DNA from 4 places in the Clostridium sp. X genome. Region 1 is predicted to be linked to each of the others. Evidence: riboswitches for the same ligand, from Rfam matches in the RefSeq annotation. Region 1 holds a riboswitch; each other region holds the start of a gene.
The links. Region 1 has a riboswitch for S-adenosylmethionine ahead of metF (methylenetetrahydrofolate reductase [NAD(P)H]). Riboswitches for the same ligand answer to the same signal wherever they lie in the genome.
Positions count from the first base shown of each region.

Region 2: it holds a riboswitch for S-adenosylmethionine, as region 1 does, so the genes downstream of both, ACX0KU_RS07605 (O-acetylhomoserine aminocarboxypropyltransferase/cysteine synthase family protein) here and metF (methylenetetrahydrofolate reductase [NAD(P)H]) in region 1, are expected to answer to the same signal.
Region 3: it holds a riboswitch for S-adenosylmethionine, as region 1 does, so the genes downstream of both, metK (methionine adenosyltransferase) here and metF (methylenetetrahydrofolate reductase [NAD(P)H]) in region 1, are expected to answer to the same signal.
Region 4: it holds a riboswitch for S-adenosylmethionine, as region 1 does, so the genes downstream of both, ACX0KU_RS02685 (homoserine dehydrogenase) here and metF (methylenetetrahydrofolate reductase [NAD(P)H]) in region 1, are expected to answer to the same signal.

Region 1 is NZ_CM146912.1:3,068,205-3,072,208, forward strand. Features, by position in the region: gene ACX0KU_RS15455 (methionine synthase) at 1-653, opposite strand, end outside; gene metF (methylenetetrahydrofolate reductase [NAD(P)H]) at 696-1,601, opposite strand; SAM riboswitch class I at 1,714-1,820, opposite strand; gene ACX0KU_RS15465 (putative DNA modification/repair radical SAM protein) at 2,008-3,327, shown strand; gene ACX0KU_RS15470 (TIGR03915 family putative DNA repair protein) at 3,399-4,004, shown strand, end outside.
Region 2 is NZ_CM146912.1:1,483,171-1,487,174, forward strand. Features, by position in the region: gene ACX0KU_RS07595 (Ig-like domain-containing domain) at 1-725, opposite strand, end outside; gene asnA (aspartate--ammonia ligase) at 972-1,991, shown strand; SAM riboswitch class I at 2,048-2,154, shown strand; gene ACX0KU_RS07605 (O-acetylhomoserine aminocarboxypropyltransferase/cysteine synthase family protein) at 2,267-3,544, shown strand; gene ACX0KU_RS07610 (cell shape-determining protein) at 3,665-4,004, shown strand, end outside.
Region 3 is NZ_CM146912.1:386,862-390,865, reverse strand. Features, by position in the region: gene yyaC (spore protease YyaC) at 50-601, opposite strand; tRNA gene ACX0KU_RS01910 (tRNA-Thr) at 841-916, shown strand; tRNA gene ACX0KU_RS01905 (tRNA-Tyr) at 922-1,006, shown strand; tRNA gene ACX0KU_RS01900 (tRNA-Val) at 1,020-1,095, shown strand; tRNA gene ACX0KU_RS01895 (tRNA-Tyr) at 1,122-1,206, shown strand; SAM riboswitch class I at 1,383-1,484, shown strand; gene metK (methionine adenosyltransferase) at 1,561-2,736, shown strand; gene recD2 (SF1B family DNA helicase RecD2) at 2,944-4,004, shown strand, end outside.
Region 4 is NZ_CM146912.1:551,145-555,148, reverse strand. Features, by position in the region: gene ACX0KU_RS02700 (TetR/AcrR family transcriptional regulator) at 128-709, shown strand; gene ACX0KU_RS02695 (flavodoxin family protein) at 751-1,254, shown strand; gene ACX0KU_RS02690 (NADPH-dependent FMN reductase family protein) at 1,266-1,904, shown strand; SAM riboswitch class I at 1,955-2,069, shown strand; gene ACX0KU_RS02685 (homoserine dehydrogenase) at 2,234-3,478, shown strand; gene metA (homoserine O-acetyltransferase MetA) at 3,530-4,004, shown strand, end outside.

The DNA.
Region 1 (4,004 bases):
TTGCCCCCTTTTCTATACATACATTGACTATAACTACTACATTGTTTACAACCTGGATGCTGTCTTACAATACTTCTGTCCTGAAACCCTATTATTGCCGTTACTGACTTTCTCGGTATTAGGATATTACTTTCTGTAACAGTAAGTCCTATCTTTTTTTCAGCATCTATTGCTTTTAATATTTTAGGTTGAATATCTATTTCTAAATCACCATATCCTGGGCTATATCTGTAGGTAATACCTAATACTTTTTCTTCTGCCTCATTCTTTATTAAGTTTTGAACTTCATCACAAACCCATTCTACAGCAGTTGTAGCACAAGCATCCAAAATAAGTGCTTTAGTTAAGTTTACTTTTTCATAATATCTAATCTTAGTATCTACTAAATTACCAAGAGTTACGCCTAGAATAGCACACATTGAAGAATCTTTTAGATGTTCTTTTATATCCTTACCACGAAAAATTATATTGCTATCAATAACATTAATCTTATCTTCTTCTTTTTGTATGTGAAATATCTTATAAGAATATCTATAATTTATATAGCTTTTTATTTCTTCAATGCACTCATCAACTAATAAATCTAAATTTTCTTCTATTATTTCTGATCTATGCCCCAAATATCTTAAAACTTCAGTTTTATTAATGTACACCTATTCTCACCCACTCTCTGGTAATTAGTTTGAATTTCCATTCTAGATAACACTGTTATTGATATCTAATGCATTTACAATAGAAGATATATTATACACTATCTTTTTCGCTACCTCTGGATTATTCATAGTATAGATATGAATACCTGATACTCCTGAAGATAGTAGATCTACAATCTGCTCTGTTGCATAAGCTATCCCAGCATCTTTTAATGCCTCTGGTTTATCTATATACTTCTCAATTATTTTAGAGAATTTTTCTGGTATATTAGCTCCACAAAGACTAGCTATTCTTTTAACCTGTCTGCTATTTATAACTGGCATTACCCCTACCTCAATCGGAGTAGCAATTCCCATTAAATCTGTTTTTTCTTTGAAGTTATAAAAATAATTGTTATCGAAAAATAACTGTGTTATAAGAAAATCTGTTCCATTATCTACTTTATTTTTAAGATTGAATAAGTCACTTTTAATATCACTTGCTTCTATATGTCCTTCTGGGTAACAAGTACCACCTACACAAAAATAATTATCCTGTTTTATGTGCTTAACTAAATCTACCGCGTGATTAAACTGAAGTGGTTCAGGAAACTTAAAATCTGGGTCTTGTGGAAAATCTCCTCTTAATGCAAGAACATTTTCTATATTACTTTCTTTTAGCTGCTTTAGTATATAATCTACTTCATCTTTAGTTGATGAAATACAAGTTAAGTGTGCTAGTGCCTCAATATCATATTTATTCTTTATTATTGATGCTATTTCTACTGTTTTGTTTCTGCTTGCACTGCTTCCCCCCGCACCATAAGTTACACTTATATAATCTGGTCTAAGCGGTGCTAATGCATCAATAGTTTTATAAATACTTTCAATTGAAGAATCCTTTTGTGGCGGAAATATCTCAAAGGAAATTACCGGTTTCTTACTTGTAAACAAATCTTTTATTAACATTAAATAGCCCCCTATAAATTAATTTGCCCCTTTTTAAAAACAAAAAAGCTACTTTTCTATAAGAAAAGCAGCTTAAATTTCTATAAATATATATATCAAATCTACGCTCACTCTCTTATCTCTCAAAATCAATGATTTTGCAGGATTTGACACCGTTGTATTAAAAATACCGGTTGTCGGGTTTCAAAGGGCCAGTCCCTCCACCTCTCGTGATAAGAAAATTATTCTATTAAATTTAACTATGATTCATTTTAATACTTTTGTTTTATCATGTCAATATATAAATAAATAATATTCCTTTATTTTAATACTAAAAGTTATAAAATCCTAGATATTTGTAATAATATATTTACACACGAACATTTGTTTGCTATAATTTTGTTATTATTAGTAGAGGAGCGCTATTATGGATATACAGGAAAAATTAAAAATACTATCTGATGCAGCTAAATATGATGTTTCTTGCTCTTCTAGTGGAAGCAAAAGAAAAAATTCAAAGGGCGGCCTAGGCAATGCCAGTGAAAGTGGAATATGCCATAGCTTTACTTCCGATGGAAGATGTATTTCTCTTCTTAAAATCTTACTTACAAATTACTGCTGCTTTGATTGTGCGTATTGCATAAATAGATTTTCAAATGATGTACCTAGAGCAGCTTTTACTCCCGAAGAAATAGTAGATTTAACCGTAAATTTTTACAAAAGAAATTACATAGAGGGTTTATTTTTAAGTTCTGGAGTATTCAAAAGTCCAAATTATACTATGGAGCTTATGATTGAAGTGGTATCTAACCTTCGTAACATTCATAACTTTAATGGATACATACATATGAAAGCTATACCTGGCTGTGATCCACTACTTATAAAAAGAGCAGGAGAGCTAGTAGACAGAATGAGTGTTAATATTGAATTACCCTCTTCATCTAGCTTAAAGCTTCTAGCTCCTCAAAAGACTAAAGAAACTATATTGAAACCTATGTCATTTATAAGTTCCCAAATATCAGAGACAAAGTACTCCTCAAAGTATTTAAAAAGTACTCCCTCTTTTGTACCAGGAGGTCAAAGTAGTCAACTAATAATTGGAGCAACCCCTGAAAATGACTTCCATATATTAAAGCTATCAGAAAATCTCTACAAAAGTTATGGATTAAAAAGAGTTTATTATTCTGCTTACGTTCCAATATCAAATAATCCAAAACTGCCAGCTTTAAATAGTCCCCCTCTTCTAAGAGAACATAGACTGTATCAAGCTGATTGGCTTCTTAGATTTTATGGGTTTTCTGCTAAAGAGCTCTTAAATGAAAATAATCCTAACTTTGACATACATCTAGACCCCAAAACTGACTGGGCACTAAAAAATATTGAAAAGTTCCCTATAGAAATAAATAAAGCCTATACAAGTGATCTAATGAGAATACCTGGTATAGGGGTTAGGTCTGTACGTAAAATTGCCTCTGCAAGGAGAGTTCATTCTTTAGACTTTCCAGACTTAAAAAAATTAGGAGTGGTTTTAAAAAGGGCTCAGTATTTTATAACCTGCAAAGGAAAGTACTATGGTGATGTAAGATTTAGAGAAGACTTTATTAGGGAGCGTCTTGTTAATAACCCAAGCAACAGCTTGTACAGTAGCAATTCTTTAAATAATTACGAACAGCTATCCTTTCTAACTTCTACTCCAGCTATTTATAGACCTGATGATTCCTTAAGCCGAATACATGGAGAATTTTGATATGCTATTTTTAATAATATATATGTTTTTTAAGTTTAAAACACAATAAATTAGAAACTAGAGGTGATATTTTGCTTTGTTATATATATGACGGTAGCTTTGAGGGTCTTCTTACTTCTGTCTATGAAGCCTATTATAGTAGTAAAAAACCTGAGAAAATCTTAAAAGAGGCTGAATTTATTCCCGACTTATTAACTAATCCTATATATATTGAAACTAATAAAATCAAAGCGTCTAAAGTGTATGAGGCTATAAAAATAAAGATTTCACCTATTTCATTAAAGTACATATTTTATGTATATCTTTCTGAAATTAATGGTTGTAGTAATTTGATTTATACTTATATAAGACTTGGTTTTAAACTTGGTAATAAGTTAGATTTATATGTACAGGATACTAGAGTTTTGGAGATTCATAAAGCAGTTAAGAAAGTTACCTTTGAAATTCATAGGTTACTGGGACTTGTACGATTTAAAAGTATAGAGAATAAATTTTTGTACTCTCCTATAGAACCTGATCATAATATAATAGCTTTAATTACTCCACACTTTGCAGAGAGATTAGCCAATGAAAACTTTATAATTCATGATGTTAAGAGAGGAATAGCTGCCATATATAATAAAAATGAGTGGTCAATTACGTCTCTCTCTAAAGAACAAAGTCTTAAATTACTATTG
Region 2 (4,004 bases), 1.5 Mb from region 1:
TACAGATTAATAAAGTCCTTCTCACTATTTGGTATACTAATATTTTCAAATATATCTTTTGCCATTCTGTGATCATTAGTAACATCATCGTTGAAAACTTCCATTATTAGTTTAGTCTGTTTTGGAAAGTTACTTAATTGCTCTTGAGTTATTTGATAAGAATACCAAGGAGCCAACATATACATAAAAGCGCCAGATGTACCCCAGTTATTACTCTCTATAGCTTTATAAGTAAGTGCAGGGAGTGCGCCGGCACCAAAGGAGTGCCCAACAAATCCTATCTTTGTTAGATCCATTAAATCTCCATATGATTTTACTGATTCTTCAATACCATCCCATAATATAGTATATTTTTCTTCTATTACTGTTTTATTAATAGGTAAAGGAATAATAGGATAAGGTATATAAACAACTATATAGCCTTGGCTTACGATATGATTGATTAAATTTTTATATAAATTAGGATCTGACCCACCATACCCATGACAAAAAAAGATAACAGGAGTTTTAGAATCGATATCCTTAAGGTAATACAAACGTGATTTTTCCTTTGTATTACTAGGATTTATAAATTGTTTTTCAAGAATTTCCTTATTCTCTATGCTTGGAATTTCTACATTTACAGGCTGGGCTTTAGTGGAAGTATTCATAAAAAAAATATTTATTGTAAATACTAAAATAAAAGATAAAGATACAAGTTTAGTAGTTCTGTTATTAGATTTCAAATTAACACCTTCTCATAACTTATTTACTATGTTAAGTATACTATAGTTGAATAATTATAAGGGAATTTTTTTGAATTCATAAAAAAACCACTCTTATTTACTAGAAATTTATTGATTATAAAATTTGAGGCTTTAATATTAATATCTTGATAAAATAACGTAAAATATATTGAAAAACTACAATAAAGAGGTTATAATTTTTAATGAATTAGATATTTAAAATATTGGGATTTGGGGGCAGGAAATATGGAAACTGTTAAAAAGGTTATAATTCCTAAAGCTTATCATTCAAGCTTAGATTTAAGAAAAACAGAAATAGCAATAAAAAAGCTTAAAGATTATTTTGAAAGAGAGCTTGCATATAAATTAAATTTAACTAGAGTATCAGCACCTTTATTTGTAAAGGCATCTACAGGACTTAATGACAATTTAAATGGAGTAGAAAGACCAGTAGGTTTTGATGCATTAGATATTAAAGATGAAGAAATACAAATAGTACATTCATTAGCTAAATGGAAGAGAATGGCATTATATAGATATGGTTTTACTTCAGGAGAAGGCCTTTATACAGACATGAATGCTATAAGAAGAGATGAAGAGTTAGATAACCTTCATTCTATGTATGTAGACCAATGGGATTGGGAAAAGGTTATAAGCAAAGAAGACAGAACTATTGATAAACTAAAAGGTACAGTAGAAGGGATATATGAAGTGTTCAAAGCTACTGAAGAATTTATCAATAGCAAATATCCTGAGATAGATAAAATATTACCAGAAAAGATTACATTTATAACTACTCAAGAGTTAGAAGATATGTATCCTGGTTTAATTGCTAAAGAAAGAGAAAATAAAATAGCAGAAGATAAAGGTGCAGTCTTTATAATGAAAATAGGAGATAAATTAGCATCAGGCGAAAAACATGATGGAAGAGCACCAGATTATGATGATTGGCAATTAAATGGAGATATTGTATTTTGGAATCCTCTTTTAGAGTGCGCTTTTGAGCTTTCTTCTATGGGTATTAGAGTAGATAAAGAATCATTAGTATCTCAATTAGAAAAAGAAGGTTGTATGGAAAGAATAGAATTAGAATTCCACAAAATGCTTGTAGAGGATAAACTTCCTTTAACAATGGGTGGGGGAATTGGTCAATCAAGAATATGTATGTTTTTCTTAAGAAAAGCTCATATAGGTGAAGTTCAATCTTCTATATGGTCAGAAGACATTATAAAAGAGTGTGAAGAATCAGGAATACAATTATTATAAAACTTATTGACAAACTATGAAAAGCTTGTTATTATTAGATAAATTAAATACGGAACTTCTTATCAAGAGTGACCGAGGGACTGGCCCGATGACGTCCGGCAACCTAAACAGCAATGTTTTAAGGTGCTAAATCCAGCAGGTATTTATACCTGGAAGATAAGGAACTGAGAGATTAAAATCTTTCTGTAGCTTATCTACAGAAAGATTTTTTTATTTTATCGGGGCAAAATAGACAAGGAGTTTCTGTAACGAAATTACTAAGGGGGCAATTAAAAATGACAAAACAATTATCTTTTGAAACAATTCAATTACACGGTGGGCAAGAAATAGATGCTGTAACAAAATCAAGAGCTGTACCACTATATCAAACAACTTCTTATGTATTTGAAGATACACAAGATGCAGCTGATTTATTTGGTTTAAAGAAGTTTGGAAATATTTATACTCGTATCATGAATCCAACTACAGATGTTTTTGAGAAGAGAGTTACTTTATTAGAAGGTGGGGTTGGAGCAGTTGCAACGGCATCAGGAATGGCAGCTATAACATATGCTATCTTAAATATTGCTGGTAGCGGAGATGAAATTGTAGCAGCATCTACAATATATGGTGGTACTTATTCTTTATTTGAAAATACTTTACCTAACTTTGGAATTAAGGTTAACTTTGTAGATCCAGAAAATGTAGAAAATTTTCAAAAGGCTATAACAGAAAAAACTAAAGCAGTATTTATAGAAACAATAGGAAATCCAGGAATTAATATATGTGATATAGAAGCCATAGCAGACGTTGCTCATAAAAATGGAGTTCCGCTAATTATAGATAATACTTTTGCAACTCCATACCTTTGCAGACCATTTGAATTTGGAGCAGATATTGTAGTACATTCAGCTACAAAGTATATAGGAGGTCATGGTACATCTATAGGGGGAATAGTAGTAGACTCAGGAAAGTTTGATTGGAATAATGGTAAGTTCCCAAAACTTGTTGAACCGGATAAGAGCTATAACGGACTTTCTTACTATGAAGCTTTTAAAGAAGCAGCTTATATCTTAAGACTTAGAACTGCATTATTAAGAGATACAGGAGCATGTATATCTCCATTTAACTCTTTCCAATTATTAATAGGTCTTGAAACATTATCGCTTAGAGTAGAAAGACATGTAGAGAATGCTAAAAAGCTTGCAGAATATTTAAGTAATCACCCTAAAGTTGAGTGGGTAAACTACCCAGGTTTAGCTGATAGCAAATATAAAACTCTTGCAGAGAAGTATCTTCCAAAAGGAGCTGGAGCTATATTTACTTTCGGAGTAAAGGGTGGATTAGAAAGCGGTGTGAAATTTATAAATTCATTAGAAATTTTCTCACTCCTTGCAAATGTAGGAGATGCTAAATCTCTTGTAATACATCCAGCATCTACAACACATCAACAATTAGATGAAGAAAGCCAAAGACAAGCTGGAGTTAATCCAGAACTTATAAGAGTTTCCGTTGGAATTGAAGGAATAGATGATTTAATTAATGATATTGAAAATGCTTTAGCACAAATATAATAAAAAGCCCTGTATTCGGTTGAATACAGGGCTTTCTTAGGCATAAAGTCCCAATAGTTTTATATCTTATAATATGGTATAGTATAAGATATAATAAGGTCTTTAATATTGGGGGAAATTATGAATAAAGGAAAAACAATAAATAAATCGAAGGTATCAAGTAAAAAGACTGTAGCTATAGCTATAACCGTAATACTAGTTATAGTCACATTGATTTTAGGATATATTACAATGCCAGTGCTATCTTTAAACTTTATAAGTACTTTAATAGTAATTCAAGTAATAGCACTTTTAATTATGGCAACTTTACTTGTTTATAAGTTTCAGATTAAAAAGGTAATTTGGATATCTGTAATTACTTTTATTTTGTTAGTATTCCAAATAGGATCTACTCTTGGTATTTTTAATTCAGGTAAATATAGAACTATGATTGGCGAGGTAAAGGAAAAAGAATTTTCTT
Region 3 (4,004 bases), 430 kb from region 1:
ATAAGCTCTATAATTGGCTAAAACAATTACAGAGCTTATTTTTGTTTTGTTAAATAATACTATTATTAGTCTTACTATCTATACTATATAAGTAGTAAGAATGAAGTAAAGCATCAGTAATAACTTCTGCCATATTCATTATTAGACTAAGTCGTATATTTCTATTAGTGAATAATTCATTATTGTCACTAGAATCTACAATACCAATTATGGAAGCATCTCCAACGTCAGGAAGAACTTTTCCTACACCTTTTCCGGGATGGATAGGATAATCTCGCGCTTGTATCTCACCAATGTTATTAGTATCCCCCAGGCAAGCATCTATACCTATTATTGTAGAACCTGGATGTGCTTTTTTTATTTGTTGCAATTGCTTATCTATATTTAAAGCGTGTATAGGATCTTCAACTGTTCCATATACAGTTAGCGGATAATTTTTACTCTTAAGTAAGGTTCCGACTAGAGGACCAAGACAATCACCTATACATCTATCAGTACCGATGCAAACTACTACAGAATCTTTAGTTATATAATCCTTTATAAAATATGCGATATCGTAGTATGATAGATTATCTTTAAAGTTAGCTCTCACTTTATTCAAGAACGACACCTCCTTGATAATGTATATGAGAAAGTTAAATGTTATATGAAATAAAATTGAACTTAATTTATAATGTATAGTAATATAGAGAAAATAGCAGTAAATTGAATCTTAAAGCTTGTAGTTTTCTGTAATTAAAAAAAATAGATTTGAAATAAAAGATAATTCTAGGTATACTAATATTCGTTGGCGCGGTTGATGTCAATAAATGAAACAACTAAGTGCTAAAAATAATATATGCTGGCATAGCTCAATTGGTAGAGCAACTGACTTGTAATCAGTAGGTTTCGGGTTCAATTCCTGATGCCAGCACCAATTGTGGAGGAGTTCCCGAGTGGCCAAAGGGGGCAGACTGTAAATCTGTTACGTTTCGTTTCGATGGTTCGAATCCGTCCTCCTCCACCATCATATAATATATGGGCGCATAGCTCAGCTGGGAGAGCACCTGCCTTACAAGCAGGGGGTCACAGGTTCGATCCCTGTTGTGCCCACCATGTAATTTTAATAAGTTAATAATTATGGAGGAGTTCCCGAGTGGCCAAAGGGGGCAGACTGTAAATCTGTTACGTTTCGTTTCGATGGTTCGAATCCGTCCTCCTCCACCAAGAAAAAGATATCAAATTTTGATATCTTTTTTACTTTCATAAAAAAAATCGAGAACATAATCAATATTTAAATGACAAATCGACAAAATTAATAATAAATCAATGTAGATTCTTGACACTTACATGTTACATATGATAATATTATTTTGTTTTAAAATTGAATATAAGATAAGAAAAACTTATCAAGAGAGGTGGAGGGAGCGGCCCTGTGAAACCCAGCAACCGGTATGATTAATACTAAGGTGCTAATTCCTGCAGAGCAATCTGCAAGATAAGAAATTACATTATTCACGCAAATCGACCTCCTTAATAAATTAAGAGGTTTATTTTTTTTGTTAGAAAGGGGATCTTAAAATGAAAAGATTATTTACGTCAGAATCAGTAACAGAAGGACATCCAGATAAAATATGTGACCAAGTTTCAGATGCTATTCTAGATGCTATTTTAGAAAAAGATCCATATGGAAGAGTAGCTTGTGAGACGGCAGTTACTACTGGTATGGTTATGGTTATGGGAGAGATATCAACAAACTGCTATGTTGATATTCCAAAGTTAGTTAGAGGAGTTATAAGCGATATCGGTTATACAAGAGCTAAATATGGATTTGATGCTGAAACTTGCTCTGTATTAACATCTATTGATGAACAATCAGCAGATATAGCTATGGGAGTAGATGAAGCATTAGAGTCAAGACGTGGAGAAAAAGATGAAGTTGAGGCAGTAGGAGCAGGAGATCAAGGTTTAATGTTCGGATTTGCATCAAATGAAACAGAAGAATATATGCCTCTTCCAATAAGTATGGCTCATAAACTTGCTAGAAGATTATCAGAAGTTAGAAAGAATGGAACATTATCGTATTTAAGACCAGATGGAAAGACACAGGTTACGGTAGAATATGAAGACGACAAACCTACTAGAATAGATGCTGTGGTAATTTCTACACAACATGATCCAGAAATTACTCAAGAGCAAATACATAGTGATCTTATGGAACATGTAATAAAGGTAGTAATATCTAATGAGTGGTTAGATGAAAAAACTAACTATTACATTAATCCTACGGGAAGATTTGTTATTGGTGGACCGAATGGAGACACGGGTCTTACGGGAAGAAAGATTATAGTTGACACTTATGGTGGATACGGCAGACATGGTGGTGGAGCTTTCTCAGGAAAGGATCCAACAAAGGTTGATAGATCAGCAGCATATGCAGCAAGATGGGTTGCTAAAAATTTAGTAGCAGCAGGAATTGCAGAAAAACTAGAGATAGGTTTAGCTTATGCAATAGGAGTTGCTCATCCTGTATCTCTATTAGTTAATACCTTTGGAACAGGTAAAATAGAGGATAATAAGATAGTAGAAATAGTAAATAATGTATTTGATTTAAGACCAGGTGCAATTATAAGAGACTTAGGTTTGAGAAAGCCTTTATATAGACAAACGGCAGCTTATGGTCATTTCGGTAGAGTAGATTTAAATGTTCCATGGGAAAATTTAGATAAAGTAGAAGAGATAAAAAAACATATATAATTAAACATAAAGGCTAATGTTGATTTTAAGACATTAGCCTTTAATTTAGTTATAAAGTTAAATATGTATATATTGTGACTTATCGTGTAAGCAAATGGCAAAACTATTATATAATATAATTAGTTGAGAAGTTATGGTTATATGTCTTATAATTAATTTAACAAACTAAAATTTACATAGTGCTAATGATATTATGGGAGCGATCTTATGCATGAGATAGATGGAACTGTAGAAGCAATTGTATTTAAAAATGAAGACAACGGATATGTGGTAGCACATATAAAAGATAAAAAAAAGAAAATTGTTATCACTGGATGTATACCTTACATATCAGAAGGTCAAAATTTAAAGTTACAAGGGGAATGGTTTAACCATCCTCAATTTGGTGAACAATTTAAAGTTACTTCTTGTGAAGAAATAATTCCTAACTCTTTGGAAGGAATAGAGAAGTATCTATCTTCAGGAATAATATCAGGTATAGGTCCTGTTACTGCGAAAAAAATTGTAGAACAATTTGGAGAAAGTACTTTAGATATACTTGATGAGAATATTGAACGACTAAAAGAGATAGAGGGAATTGGGGATAAAAAAGTAGAAACTATATCTAAGTCTTATGCTAAGCAAAGAGAGATAAGAAGTATAATGGTCTTTCTACAGACTTATGGAGTTACAGTTAAACAGTGCATAAAGATTCATAAAAGGTATGGATCAAGTTCTATAAATGAAGTTAAAGAAAATCCTTATAAACTAACTGATGATATAGCAGGGATTGGATTTAAAACAGCAGATAAAATAGCACGAAGTTTAGGGGTAGAAAATAATTCTCCTTTTAGAATACAGTCAGGCATAAAATATATAGTTAATCAGTTTTGTTCTATGGGAAACACATATATGCCTTTAGACAAAGTTTTAAAAGAATCTCAAGAAATATTAGGTGTATCTAAAGAAGATATTGAAAATAATTTGCAAGATACTGTATTGAGTGGAAAATTAAAAATAGAACTTATTGATAATGAGGAATGTGTCTTTACTATGCCTTATTATTATTGTGAATTGTCTGTAACGAGTAAGATATTAACTTTAACTACTAGCAATTATGAAAAAATTAAAATAGATATAGAGAAAGAAATTGAAATATTTGAGAGTAACAATAATATTAAATTTGCTCCTATTCAATTTGAAGCAATTAAAGGAGCATTTGAAAATGGAATTGAAATAATAACCGGTGGACCTGGAACAGGGAAAACTACTATAATTAAGTGTATAAC
Region 4 (4,004 bases), 590 kb from region 1:
TATATTATATAATTTTATCAAAAGAATATCAAGTAGTTTTTTATCAATTGACAAGAGGAAAATTATACTATAGAATAAATATCATATGATATGTATCAGATGATATTTAAAAGTGAGGGAATTATAAATGCCACCTAAGATAAAGATTACAGAAGATGATATTCTTAATGCAGCAGTTGAAATAACAAGAGAAAAAGGGATAGCTAGTGTAAAGGCTAGAGAAATTGCTAGGTCTTTAGGCTGTTCGATTCAGCCAATATTTAGAAACTTTGAAAATATGGATAAGTTAAAAAGGGATTTATATAAAAAGGTAGAAAATATCTTTGATGACTATATGATACATGGAGAAGAGCGACATAAAAATCCTTTTTTAGGAGTAGGATTACTCTATACTGATTTTGCTAAAAAAGAGAGAAATCTTTTCAAACTACTTTTTATGTCCGATGAATTCAAAGGCAGAAGTATATTTGAAATGATAAAGAATAATGACAATAAAAAAAGATTAGGAATGATATCGGAAATAACAGAGCTTAATTCAGAGAACATTGAGCAGTTATTCGTTGATATATGGCTAATGACTCATGGAATTGCCTCAATGATAGCTACTAACTATTGTGATTTTACAGAAGACCAAATAGTAAAAATATTAATGGATTCATTTTGTGGAATTAAATATCAATTAAGCATACAGGAGAAAAGGCTAGAATAATAGAATTCTAACTAACTTTTTATATTGAAGGGGTGTGTAATATGAAATTACTAATACATGATTTACAAGAAGAAAAAGCTAAAGAGTTATTACCAAGTACACTAGATAATATAAAAATAGTATCTAATGATAACACTATTCATAATTGCATAGGATGTTTTGGATGTTGGGTAAAAACCCCTGCTGTTTGTGTAATACGAGACAAATATGAGAACATGGGAGAATACCTATCAAAAAGTCATGAAGTTAATATCATTAGTGAATGTTTTTATGGTGGATTTAGTTTATTTATAAAGAATATAATGGATAGAAGTATTCCATATATACATCCATATTTTTCAATCAGGAATGGAGAAATGCACCACAGACGAAGATATGATAATAAGTTTAATTTAAATATATGGTTTTACGGTGAAAATATCACGGAACGAGAAAAACAAACAGCAGAAAAACTAATAAAGGCAAACGCAATTAACCTAGATTGTAGCAGTTGGAAGGTTACATTTATTCATGATATTGGAGAAATAAAAGGATTTATGGGGTAAGGGGTGTTATTATGAAAATAGCTTTAATCAATGGAAGTCCTAAAGCAAAAAATAGTGGATCTGAATATATAGTACATACATTAAAGTCTTTATTACCTAAAGAAAATGAAATTATAGAATGTAATCTTAGAACAGCTAAATTAAGTAATGAAGAGCTAGAACATATAGTACAATGTAATGTACTAGTGTTTGCATTTCCCTTATATTTTGATGGAATCCCTTCACATTTAGTAGACTGTCTTTATCAAATAGAAACATATTTAAAAACAAAATTAATTCATAAAATAACTGTATATTCTATTGTGAATTGTGGATTTTATGAAGGGCAGCAAAATAGCATAGCATTAGAAATAATGAAAAATTGGTGTGAAAAAGCAAAGATTAATTGGGGACAAGGACTTGGTATTGGTGGAGGCGGAATGCTGCCAATGTTTGCAAGCATTCCAGAGGGAAAAGGACCTAAAAAGAATTTTTCAGAAGCAATAAAAACTATTGCAAATAGTATATATACATGTACTACAGGAGATAATATATATATATCACCAAATTTTCCGAGAGTTATATATAAGTTGGCAGCAGAAATGGGTTGGCGTCAGCAAATTAAGGCAAATGGATTAAAAAAGAGAGATTTATTTACAAAAAAATCTTGACATTGTTTAATCATAGATGTAAAATAATATAAAATTTAATAGTTCGCTAAATCTTATCAAGAGCGGCTGAGGGACTGGCCCTATGAAGCCCGGCAACAGCCAGTTTAATTTATTTAAACTGGAAATGTGCTAATTCCTGCAGGAGAATTTCCTGAGAGATAAGAAGCATGATTATCATTATTAATATTAATTAATGAGCTAACGCATAATCGCTTCTTATAAGATTTAAGAAGCGATTTTTTATTTTACTCATTTATATTTACTGGGGCAGATTAGTAAAGTTGTAACGCGTTAATACATGAAGGTGAGCATTTCTTGGGGAGGATATCATGATAAATATAGCTATACTTGGAAGTGGAACTGTAGGTTCTGGGGTTATAGAGCTTATAAAGAAAAATTCAAATAAATTAAAAGATAGAACAGGCGAAGACATAGTAGTATCAAAAGTACTTGTAAGAAATATAGAAAAATATTTAAACAGTGAGGACTTTGAATTAATAACAGATAATATTGATGACATATTTACTAATAGCCTAAATATAGTAGTTGAGGTAATGGGGGGCATTCATCCAGCTTACGAGTATATAAAGAAGGCACTTAATATGAAAAAGCATGTAGTAACTGCTAATAAAGACTTAATTGCAAAATACGGAGAAGAACTTTTGGACCTGGCTAATAAGAATGACGTTAAATTATACTTTGAAGCTAGTGTAGGTGGAGGAATTCCAATACTAAAGCCTTTAAGTGAATGTCTTGTTGGAAATGAGATAAAGAGTTTACAGGGTATATTAAATGGAACTACTAATTTTATACTATCAAAGATGCATGAAGATGGAATGAAATATGAGGATGCTCTTAAATTAGCTCAAGAACTTGGATTTGCTGAATCTAATCCAGAGTCTGATGTTATGGGATATGATGCTGCTAGAAAATTATCAATACTCTCTACTATATCTTACAATGAAAAGGTTAGTTGGGAAGATATTAAAACAATAGGCATAAATGAAATAGATGAAGTGGATATAAAATCAGCTAAAGAAGCAAATTGCAATATAAAGCTTCTAGCTCTTAGCAAAAATGATGAAGATGGTATATATGCAACTGTAAAACCGGTGATGGTAAGTACATCAAGTCAAATATCAAAAGTGGAAAATGAGTTTAATGGCATATTACTAGATGGAGATGCTGTAGGGGAAGTATTTTTCTATGGAAAGGGAGCAGGTAAGCTTCCGACAGCTAGTGCTGTCTTTGGAGATATTATTGACATTATAGAAAACAAAGGAAAAAAGGTATTTCAACCAGCGAGAAAAAAAGCTACTGTGAAAGATAAGTGGATGTATAAAAGTGATTGGATGCTTAGAATAAAAACTGATGATAGACTAAAGATTATGTGTGATTTAAGTGAGTCTTTCACAAGTTGTTATTTTTTAAATGAAAAAGGAAATGACCAGGATGAGGTAGTAGTTTTTGTACAAAGTGAGAATGAAGTTTCATTAGATCTTAATATAGAGAAGCTACAGAACATAAATAAAATAACAAGCATTAAAAAAATGATGAAATTGGGAACTTCATAGTTCAGTTTTTATATAAATTTAAATTAAGTAATGGGGTAAGGAGGTAGTACAATGCCGATAGTAATACCAGAAAGTCTTCCAGCAGCTAAAATTCTTGCTGATGAGAATGTATTTGTAATGCATGAGGAGAGAGCAATTCATCAAGATATTAGAGCATTAAAAATAGTTATTTTAAACTTAATGCCGACTAAAATACAAACAGAAACTCAAATTTTACGTTTGTTAGGAAATACACCCTTACAGGTGGATATAACTCTTCTTCACATTGAAGAACATAAGTCTAAAAATACTTCAGATGAACATTTATCTAGCTTTTATAAAACCTTTAAGGATATAAAAGAAGAAAAGTTTGATGGAATGATAATAACAGGGGCACCTATTGAACATTTAGAGTTTGAGGAAGTTGATTACTGGAATCAATTAAAAGAAATAATGGATTTCTCAACTACAAACGTTACATCTACACTGCATATATGTTGGGGAGCTCAAGCAGGACTTTATCACCACTTTGGAATACCAAAATATC